Regions from separate parts of the Erwinia amylovora genome, predicted to be linked through region 3. Evidence: predicted binding sites of a transcription regulator. Region 3 holds the regulator's gene; each other region holds the start of a gene.
What was found. Region 3 encodes CRP, which controls carbon source genes, mostly activating them, when cyclic AMP is high. Its sites were predicted from a motif close to ATGTGANNNNNNTCACAT; they were not measured.

Region 1 (3,282 bases), 330 kb from region 3:
AGCACGCGATCGCTCATGCCCAGCACTTCCGGCATATCAGAAGAGACGAGAATGATGCTCAACCCTTCTTGCTTAAACTGGTTAATCAGCTGATAAATCTCTTTTTTCGCCCCGACATCAACGCCGCGCGTCGGTTCATCAAGGATCAGCACTTTTGGCCGCGTCATCAGCCCACGCGCAATCGCCACCTTTTGCTGATTACCGCCGGACAGCAGGCCAATCGCCTGGTCCATTGACGGGGTTTTCACCTTAAACAGGGTGATAAAATCCCCTACTGCCTGCTGCTCCTGCGCATGTTTCAGTCGCCCTGCGCCATAGCTGAAGTCGTTGAGCGCGGTCAGCGACATATTCTCTTTCACTGACATCCCCAGCACCAGGCCATCGTGCTTACGGTCTTCAGAGATATAAACGATGCCATTAGCCAGCCCCTCCTGCGGGGAGCGCGCCACCACTGCTTTCCCCTCCAGCGTTACCCGCCCCTTACTGCGAGGCAGCGCGCCGTACAGCACTTTCATCAGTTCGCTCCGCCCTGCGCCCATCAGGCCAGCCACCCCAAGTATTTCACCTTTGCGCAGCGAAAAGCTGACGTTTTCCACGCCTGGCCCACTGAGGTTTTCAACCTTCAGACGCACTTCACCCGGCGCTTTATTCAGGCGCGGATACTGCTCCTCCAGCCTGCGCCCGACCATCATTTCGATCAGTGAGTCTTCGTTCAGCGCCGTCACCTTATATTCGGCGATAAACTGCCCGTCGCGGAAAATCGTGACGTCATCGCAGATCTCAAATATCTCTTTCATACGATGGGAGATATAGACGATGCCGCAGCCGCGGGCTTTCAACTCGCCAATCACGCGGAACAGCGAGGCGGTTTCGGTATCGGTCAGCGCATCCGTGGGTTCGTCCATTACGATCACTTTTGACTCGTAACTCAGAACCTTAGCGATCTCTACCATCTGCCGATCGCCAATTGACAGCTCGCCCACCAGCCTGTGGCTGCGAAAGCGCAGATTCAGGCGTTGCAGCAGCGCATCCGCTGCGGCGTACATCTTCTTCCACTGAATACGGCCGAAACGGGTCACCGGTTCCCGGCTAAGGAAGATGTTCTCGGCAACGCTCAATGATGGGATCAGATTCAGTTCCTGATGGATGATGCCAATCCCCGCCTCCTGCGACGCTTTCGGGCCGTTAAAGGTGGTTTCCTGCCCCAGCCAGACAAACGATCCGGCATCACGCGGGTAGATGCCGGTCAGAACTTTCATCATGGTGGACTTGCCCGCGCCGTTTTCCCCCACCAGCGCCATCACCCGCCCGGGGTAAACCGACAGCGCAGCGCCCGACAGGGCCTTAACGCCGGGGAACGACTTGTCGATGCCCTTCAGTTGTAATAAAGGTTGCATAAGCGCCTCAGAAGGTCACGCCAGCGACCAGGATGACATTGGCATACGGCGTAATTTCTCCGCTGCGAATTGTTGCCTGACTGCATTGGGCTTGCTGTTTGAACTGTTCGTGACTGATATAGCGAATACTGATGGTGTTCCCCTGCTGCTGCTGCAATACGTCGAGTAAGGCCAGCAGTTCGCTATGGCGCTGCGGATTATGCTGCCGGATCTCCTGCGCCATAATGGCACTTTCGACCTGCATCTCGCTGGTGACCGCCTGAGCGACCTGAAGAAAGCTGGGAATACCCGGTGTTAATGCCAGATCGATACGCTGCGGCCCCTCAGGAATGGGTAAGCCGGCATCGCCAAGAACAATACTGTCGGTATGGCCGAGGCGGGCTATCACGGCAGAGATAGCCGAATGCAGTAAGATGCCTTTTTTCATTTTTCGCTCCACAGCGAAACGTTTCGCCAGCGGGCAGTGTAAGAAATAGCGGGGGGAAAACAATCTTCAGATGTTGGAAATGTGATCGCCATCGAAACGTTTTGCTGGCGCGCCGCTGGCTGTTTTTTCAGACTCAAAAGGCGCTATTGCCCTCCCCTCAAAGGGTGGGCGAATCCGATTTCTACACGTTTTGCTATATTGAAATGATCTGAATTTCCGTATTAACGGAGTGATTATTGAGGTTTTTTGTTTATATTTTTATGATAATACCCTATATGATATTCACACTTCAGGCATGATATCTCCCATCGTGGACTAATTATAAACATCAAATTAATGAATATTTATTCAGGATCCAGCAAACCATGTAATGAGTTATGCACCATGTTAAAATAATGTGTCAGATTATTGCAATGATACTCTGCAAGATTTTGCTGGACACGATAGTATGGTAAAAAAACCTTATAAAACAATAGTTATAAATTAATATCTTAAATTATAATCACCGAATGGCATTTTTTCAGGCTAAGCTGACCAAATAAAATATTATTCCAAAAACCTCATGAGTAAGCTATGTATTAAAAAATGAGGTCAACTCGAAAAAATAATTTATTTATTACAGCCTCACCAGATATCAATTGATCAGACAAAATAAATGGAGGTGGTTAAGAACGGGATTTTAACATCAGCATCGTCAAGAAGGTTAAATTATTATTTTTTTCTATTATCTCACAGGTACAAATAACTAAATGCCAATCAATATCGGTAGTTTTTCCCAGGGTATACAAGCGATTTGCTCACGGACAGTAGAACAACCAAAGAGTATGGCTCATCTGCTGTCCCGGTTAGTGTCCATGAATAACGATGCAAAGAATCGTTATTGGCGGCAAACAACGCATCGTGAACCTGCCCAATGCTTTGGAAGGAAAAGTGGAAAAGTGGCAGCTGAAAATCTGAAAGCTCAAAAGGCCCCGGACAACCAGGCTATCGGTAGAACCGCTGGGAGATACATAGGTCAATATGTTAATGGGCTAAGTTTTCATCAGTCTGATGAGGTGCTTCACCTGTTTAAAAAACAGTGAGTTGTCTCAGGTGCATATCGGCGTTCCGCACAACATGACCTCTTTTCGTGCATGATTTGCCAGCCTGCCTGGTTGGAAAATCATGGCGAGGACAGGCAATAACACCATCGCGTTAGCCGTACTGTTTCAAAGAACGCCTCAATTCACCTTGAGGCGTTTTTCCCTGTACGCCGTGTCAACATGGTCAGCCCAATTTCACGCGGCAAAGTTAAAGGATCTGACTCAGATGCAGCTGGCCCATCAGCAGATGATTATCGGCATAGTCCACCGGCACCGCCACCACCGCCGGGCCTTGTACGTCCATCGCTTTGCGCAGCGTCGGTTCCAGCTGTTCGGCACTTTTCACCGCAAAACCGGCAGCACCAAAGGATTCGGC
Region 2 (3,282 bases), 1.7 Mb from region 3:
TGAGATGGATAAGGTAAAGGCGCTGATCGCCGCCTCAAAGGACGATGCCGCCGCGGCGAAACCGGCAGTTACCGGCCCGCTGGCAGACGACCCGTTGCAGGAAACCATCAGCTTTGATGACTTCGCCAAAGTGGATTTGCGCATTGCGCTGATTGAAAATGCCGAACTGGTCGAAGGTTCTGACAAACTGCTGCGCCTGACGCTGGATATCGGCGGCGAAAAACGCAATGTCTTCTCCGGCATTCGCGCTGCCTACTCCGATCCGGCGCTGCTGGTGGGCCGCCTGACGGTGATGGTCGCCAACCTGGCACCACGCAAGATGCGCTTTGGCCTGTCTGAAGGGATGGTGATGGCAGCAGGGCCTGGCGGAAAAGATATCTTCCTGCTCAGTCCGGACAGCGGCGCGCAGCCAGGACAGCAGGTTAAGTAATTATTATCTGATATTGGGGCGGCAGCCACTACGCCGCCCCTGACGGTTTCAGGAGCTTACATGCGTTCCGTGCTGCACGTTATCTGGCGATATCTGCGCGCCATGCTGATCATTTATCTCTGTCTGTATGTCGGTCGCGGTGTGGCCATGCTGTTGCCCCTTGCTATCCCCGGCAGTATTCTCGGCATGCTGTTGCTTCTTATCCTGCTTAGCGCAAACATCCTTCCGCTTAGCTGGGTCAAACCCGGCTGCCATCTGCTCATTCGTTATATGGCGCTGCTGTTCGTCCCCATCAGCGTGGGCATCATGGATCATATGGATATCATCAGCGCGCAGTTCGCTCCGATTGTCATCTCCTGCACGGTCGGCACGCTGGTGGTACTGGTGACCACCGCTCTGGTGGCGCAGCGTATGGAGCGCCGCCATCACCAACGCCAGGGAGATAAGGATGAGTGACATCTGGTGGTCGCTGCCGTTAACCGTGCTGGTGTTTCTGGCGGCACGCAGGCTGGCGGCCAGAGTCAACATCGCCATCTGCAATCCGTTATTGATTGCTATGACGGTGATCATTCTGCTGTTAATGCTGCTACAAATGCCCTATGCCCGCTATTTTCAAGGCAGCGTGTTGCTTAACCAACTTCTGCAACCGGCAGTGGTGGCGCTGGCGCTGCCGCTGTACGAGCAAATGCACCAGATCCGCATGCACTGGAAGTCAATTCTCAGTATCTGTTTTATTGGCAGCCTGACGGCGATAATCTCCGGCGGCGCTATCGCATTATGGCTGGGGGCCACACCGCAAATCGCCGCCACTCTGTGACCCAAATCGGTGACCACACCGATTGCGATGGCAGTTTCCGCTACGCTGGGCGGTATTCCGGCCATCAGCGCCATCTGCGTGCTGATAGCGGGCATACTGGGCGCAGTATTCGGCCATATGCTGCTCAATCTGTTGCAGGTACGCAGCAAATTTGCATGCGGGCTGGCAATGGGCAGCGCTTCACACGCGCTGGGCACCGCACGCGCTGCCGAGGTTGATTATCAGCAAGGGGCATTCAGTTCGCTGGCGTTGGTGTTGTGTGGCATTATCACCTCGCTGCTGGCCCCGTTTATTTTCCCGCTGCTGCTGAAGCTTTGCGGGTAAAACTTGCGATAAGTCTCTCATTTTGGTGATGCATTTCATTTATTGCATTGATAGAGCGATTTAGATCACATATAACTGGCTGCCGGCCCGTTGATATGGGCTGCATTCAGCGCAAGAGGCTTACTATGCACCCACGTTTTCAGCCGGCATTTGCCACGCTTCCCCTCCCCTTACAGCACGCGCTGAAACCCCTGCTATCCGCTGCGGACTTTGCCGGGTTTATCAGCGCAGAACAGGCCGTTGCCCTGAAGAAACAGTGTGAATTCAACGACAGCGAACTGGCCTTTGCCCTGCTGCCGCTGGCGGCGGCCTGCGCCGTTGCACCGCTGTCTGGCTTTAGCGTGGGGGCTATAGCCCGGGGCGAAAGCGGCACGTTGTGGTTTGGTGCCAATATGGAATTCGTCGGCGCCACCATGCAGCAAACGGTCCATGCCGAACAGAGCGCGGTCACGCATGCCTGGCTGCGAGGGGAAAACGCGCTGGCTGGCATCACCGTTAATTACACGCCGTGCGGCCACTGCCGCCAGTTTATGAATGAACTGAACAGCGGATCCGGGCTGATGATCGAACTACCGGGCCGCGCCGCCGCCACGCTTGGCCACTATCTGCCGGACTCCTTCGGACCACGCGATCTGGCCATTACCACCCTGCTGATGGACGATGTCGACCACGGCATCGCCCCCCGGGGCGATGCGCTGCAACAGGCCGCGCTGTCTGCCGCCAACCGCAGTCATGCGCCTTACACCGGGGCATGGAGCGGCGTTGCGCTGCAAACCCGCGCCGGAGCCATCTTTGCCGGTCGCTATGCAGAAAATGCCGCCTTTAACCCCAGCCTGCCGCCGTTGCAAGGCGCGTTGAATTTACTCAACCTGGCCGGAGAGGATCTGCACGATATCAGGCGTGCGGTGCTGGCTGAAGCGCCAGGAGCAAAGCTGAGCCAGCAAAACGCCAGCGCAGCACTGCTGGCGGCGCTGGGGTGCCAGGATTTCGTCACCATTCCATTGGGATAAGTGTAAAAAATGGTCTTTAAGACGGCAAAAAGTACCGCATTTGTTTTCAGCTGTTAACAAACGCTGTACTTTCAGATGAATTATTTTAGGATTGGTGCCACACCATCCCGATCCTGAAAGAGTAAGCATTACATGGAACTCGAATACGAAAGTAAACGATCGCTGTACATCCCCTACGCTGGCCCTATCCTGCTGGAATTTCCGCTGTTGAATAAAGGCAGCGCTTTCTCGATTGAAGAACGTAATGACTTTAATCTCAACGGGCTGCTGCCGGAAACGGTAGAAAGCATCGAGGAGCAGGCAGAACGCGCGTGGCGTCAATTCCAGGACTTCAAAAACAATAACGATAAACACGTCTATCTGCGCAATATCCAGGACACCAACGAAACCCTGTTCTATCGCCTGCTGGACAATCATCTGGAAGAGATGATGCCGATTATCTACACGCCGACCGTTGGCGCTGCCTGTGAACACTTTTCCGAAATCTACCGCCGCGCCCGCGGTCTGTTTATCTCTTACCCGAATCGCGCCAACATCGAAGACATGTTGCAGAATGCCACCAAGCAAAACGTCAAGGTGATCGTCGTTACCGACGGCGAGCGGATCCTCGGCCTCGGCGACCAGGGTATTGGCGGCATGGGCATCCCGATTGGCAAGCTGTCCCTTTACACCGCCTGTGGCGGCATCAGCCCGGCGTATAC
Region 3 (3,282 bases):
ATTACTCCGCAGTTTTCACGCACCCATATCAACTTCCAGCGCGTCCCGACGGTGGACACCTCCAACCCGTTTGCCGCCCGTGGCATCCCCTCTCTGGATGAGAGTTTCGTGGTTGTCCACTTTCAGGGGCTGGAAGATATCGATTTCCCTTACCTGCTGTCCATGCTGCAGGGTTCGTTTATCTCACATATCAAAACCCTGGTGGTGCCGGGAGGAAAAATGGGGCTGGCGATGGAGCTGATCATGGGGCCGCTGGTTAAGCGGTTGATTGAAGGAAAGAAAATCGGCTGAAGTTCTTTCCTTTTACGGCTAAGAGGATGGGCGGGATCAGGTCAGTTCGATCACTTCATAACTGTGGCTCATCTCCACCCCCTTGCCCAGCATAATCGCCACCGAGCAGTATTTTTCCGCAGAGAGATCGACCGCACGCGCTACCGCGTTATCCGCCAGCGCTTTGCCGCTGACAACAAAATGCAGGTTAATGCGGGTGAAGATACGCGGTGCCTCTTCGCGGCGTTCTGAGGTCAGCTTCACTTCGCAGTCAGCCACGCTATGGCGGCCCTTTTGCAAAATTGACACCACGTCAATGGCGCTGCAGCCGCCGGCGGCCATCAGCACCATTTCCATTGGGCTTGGCGCTTTATCGCCCGAATTACCATCCATCAGCACCTGATGACCAGATGAGGATTCTCCCAAAAACGTCATCCCTTCGACCCACTTAACCCGTGCCTGCATAACAACATCCTCCAATTCATTTAGTTACAGCAGAGTACGCCGCCGTGATTAAAACGGCAACGCTCTCTTTTTCTGACTATGCTGAAGCGAGACAACAGAAGACAGCCATCCCAAGCTGTGCTACAAACGAGGCTGTAAATTTCACCGGCATCATGATGTTGGTGATAACGAAACGACAGCATACGGCCTGCCCCGGAGCGGCCCGTTCCTTCCCTGTCGGAACGCTTGACTATAACAAAGCCTGGCAGGGATTCAGCCCCCGTATATCCCAATCAATTTACGCGCGGCAGCAAGGGGATCGTGAAACTTGCTGCGGGGTAAACCGGATGTATTCAGGTACGACGACAACAGAGGATAACAGCGAATGGTTCTCGGCAAACCGCAAACAGACCCTACTCTCGAATGGTTCCTGTCCCATTGCCATATTCACAAATATCCATCCAAAAGCACGCTGATACATCAGGGTGAGAAGGCGGAAACCCTTTACTACATCGTCAAAGGTTCAGTAGCGGTATTGATCAAGGATGAGGAAGGCAAAGAGATGATCCTCTCTTATCTCAACCAGGGTGATTTTATCGGCGAGCTGGGCCTCTTCGAAGAGGGCCAGGAACGCAGTGCCTGGGTACGTGCCAAAGCAGCCTGTGAAGTAGCTGAAATCTCTTACAAAAAATTCCGGCAGCTGATCCAGGTCAACCCTGACATCCTGATGCGCCTGTCTTCGCAGATGGCGCGTCGCCTGCAGGTCACCTCGGAAAAAGTGGGTAATTTAGCTTTCCTTGATGTGACCGGACGCATTGCCCAGACGCTGCTGAATCTGGCAAAACAGCCCGATGCAATGACGCACCCGGACGGGATGCAGATCAAAATAACGCGTCAGGAGATCGGCCAGATTGTCGGCTGCTCGCGCGAGACGGTCGGTCGTATTCTGAAAATGCTGGAAGATCAAAACCTGATCTCCGCACACGGTAAAACCATCGTCGTTTACGGCACGCGTTAATCGCCCCTGAACCCACGGCGCGCCAGCCTCTGTCGCGCCTTTTTCTATCTGGTGCGGCGGATGTGGCGCAGAATCATTTATCAACCTGAAGTGAACTACGCGCTGCGGCAAACACTGGTGTTGTGTTTGCCGGTTGCACTGGGCTGGCTGCTGGGAGACTTACAGAAAGGTCTGCTGTTCTCACTGGTTCCCGCCTGCTGTAACAATGCCGGGCTGGATACGCCGCACAAACACTTCTTTGAACGCCTGATGCTGGGCGGAGGCCTGTTCGCCGGCAGCAGTTTTATTATCCAGTATGCCGGCGCTCAGGGGGTTCCGCTGCCGCTGATCCTGCTGCTGATGGCGATGTTGCTGGGGATCACCGGCGAGATCGGCCCGCTGCATGCCCGCCTGATGCCTGCCTCGCTGATTGCCGCCATATTCACCCTGAGCCTCGCTGGCAAAGTACCGATGTGGCAACCTCCGTTACTGTATATCCTTGGCACCATCTGGTACGGGGTATTTAACTGGTTCTGGTTCTGGCTGTGGAAAGAGCAGCCGATGCGCGAAACGCTTAGCCTGCTGTACCGCGAGCTGGCCGACTATTGCGAGGCAAAGTATCGCCATTTAAACCAGCTAAACGACCCCTCATCCGCTATGCCGCCGCTGTTTGCTCGCCAGCAAAAGGCCGTCGATCTTATCACTACCTGTTACCAGCAAATTCATATGCTGGCAGCCAATCGCAACCAGCATTACCAGCCTTTGACGCGCGCTTTCCAGGTGGCGCTTGACCTGCAGGAGCACATCGCCGTCAGTCTGCATCAGCCGGAAGACGTGCAAAAACTGGTGCGTCAGAGCCACGCCGAGGCGGTGATCCGCTGGAATGCGCAGCGCATCGCCGCACGTCTGCGCGAGCTGGCTGACGATATTTTGTATCACCGCTTCCCCAGACGTTTTGAGATGGAACTGCCGCTGGAAGCGCTGGAGAAGATCGTGCGTCAGCATCCGGATAATCCGGTGGGTAATTTTTGCTACTACCATTTCAGCCGTATTGCGCGCGTGCTGCGCACTCAACGCCCGCTTTATCGCCGCGATTTGATGGCTGACCGTCAGCGCCACCTGCCGCTGCTGCCGGCGCTGAAAAGCTACCTTTCGCTTAAGTCTACCGCCTTGCGCACCGCCGCACGCTATGCGGTGATGTTGACCTTCGCCAGTACGCTGGCGCTGTTTCTGGCTATGCCGAAGCCGTACTGGATACTGATGACCATGATGTTTGTCAGCCTGAACGGCTACAGTGCCACCCGGGTCCGCATCCAGCACCGTGCGCTTGGCACCCTGGCCGGGCTGGCGGTTGCCGCACTGGCCCTGCGCCTGCATGCTCCTGAGTCAATGACATTACTGGTGATGCTGGCCATCACCCTGGCCAGTTACCTGATTTTACGCAAGTTCTACGGTTGGGCGACGGTGGGCTTTACCGTAACGGCGGTGTATTCTCTCCAACTTTTGTCGCTAAACGGCGAGAGCTTCTTATTGCCGCGCCTGATCGATACGTTGATGGGCTGCCTGATTGC

Region 1: a site for CRP is predicted at 1,904-1,921, ahead of rbsD (D-ribose pyranase). Genes of this name have one in related genera too.
Region 2: a site for CRP is predicted at 1,625-1,642, ahead of cdd (cytidine deaminase). Genes of this name have one in related genera too.

What each region holds. Positions count from the first base shown of each region.
Region 1 covers NZ_CP066796.1:3,740,946-3,744,227, forward strand. The annotation lists gene rbsA (ribose ABC transporter ATP-binding protein RbsA) at 1-1,397, opposite strand, end outside; gene rbsD (D-ribose pyranase) at 1,405-1,824, opposite strand; gene alsS (acetolactate synthase AlsS) at 3,115-3,282, opposite strand, start outside.
Region 2 covers NZ_CP066796.1:2,332,359-2,335,640, forward strand. The annotation lists partial or broken gene metG (methionine--tRNA ligase) at 1-430, shown strand, start outside; gene JGC47_RS10820 (CidA/LrgA family protein) at 491-886, shown strand; partial or broken gene JGC47_RS10825 (CidB/LrgB family autolysis modulator) at 879-1,571, shown strand; gene cdd (cytidine deaminase) at 1,697-2,581, shown strand; gene JGC47_RS10835 (NAD-dependent malic enzyme) at 2,714-3,282, shown strand, end outside.
Region 3 covers NZ_CP066796.1:261,854-265,135, reverse strand. The annotation lists gene JGC47_RS01135 (phosphoribulokinase) at 1-291, shown strand, start outside; gene JGC47_RS01130 (OsmC family protein) at 328-735, opposite strand; gene crp (cAMP-activated global transcriptional regulator CRP) at 1,100-1,732, shown strand; gene JGC47_RS01120 (YccS/YhfK family putative transporter) at 1,793-3,282, shown strand, end outside.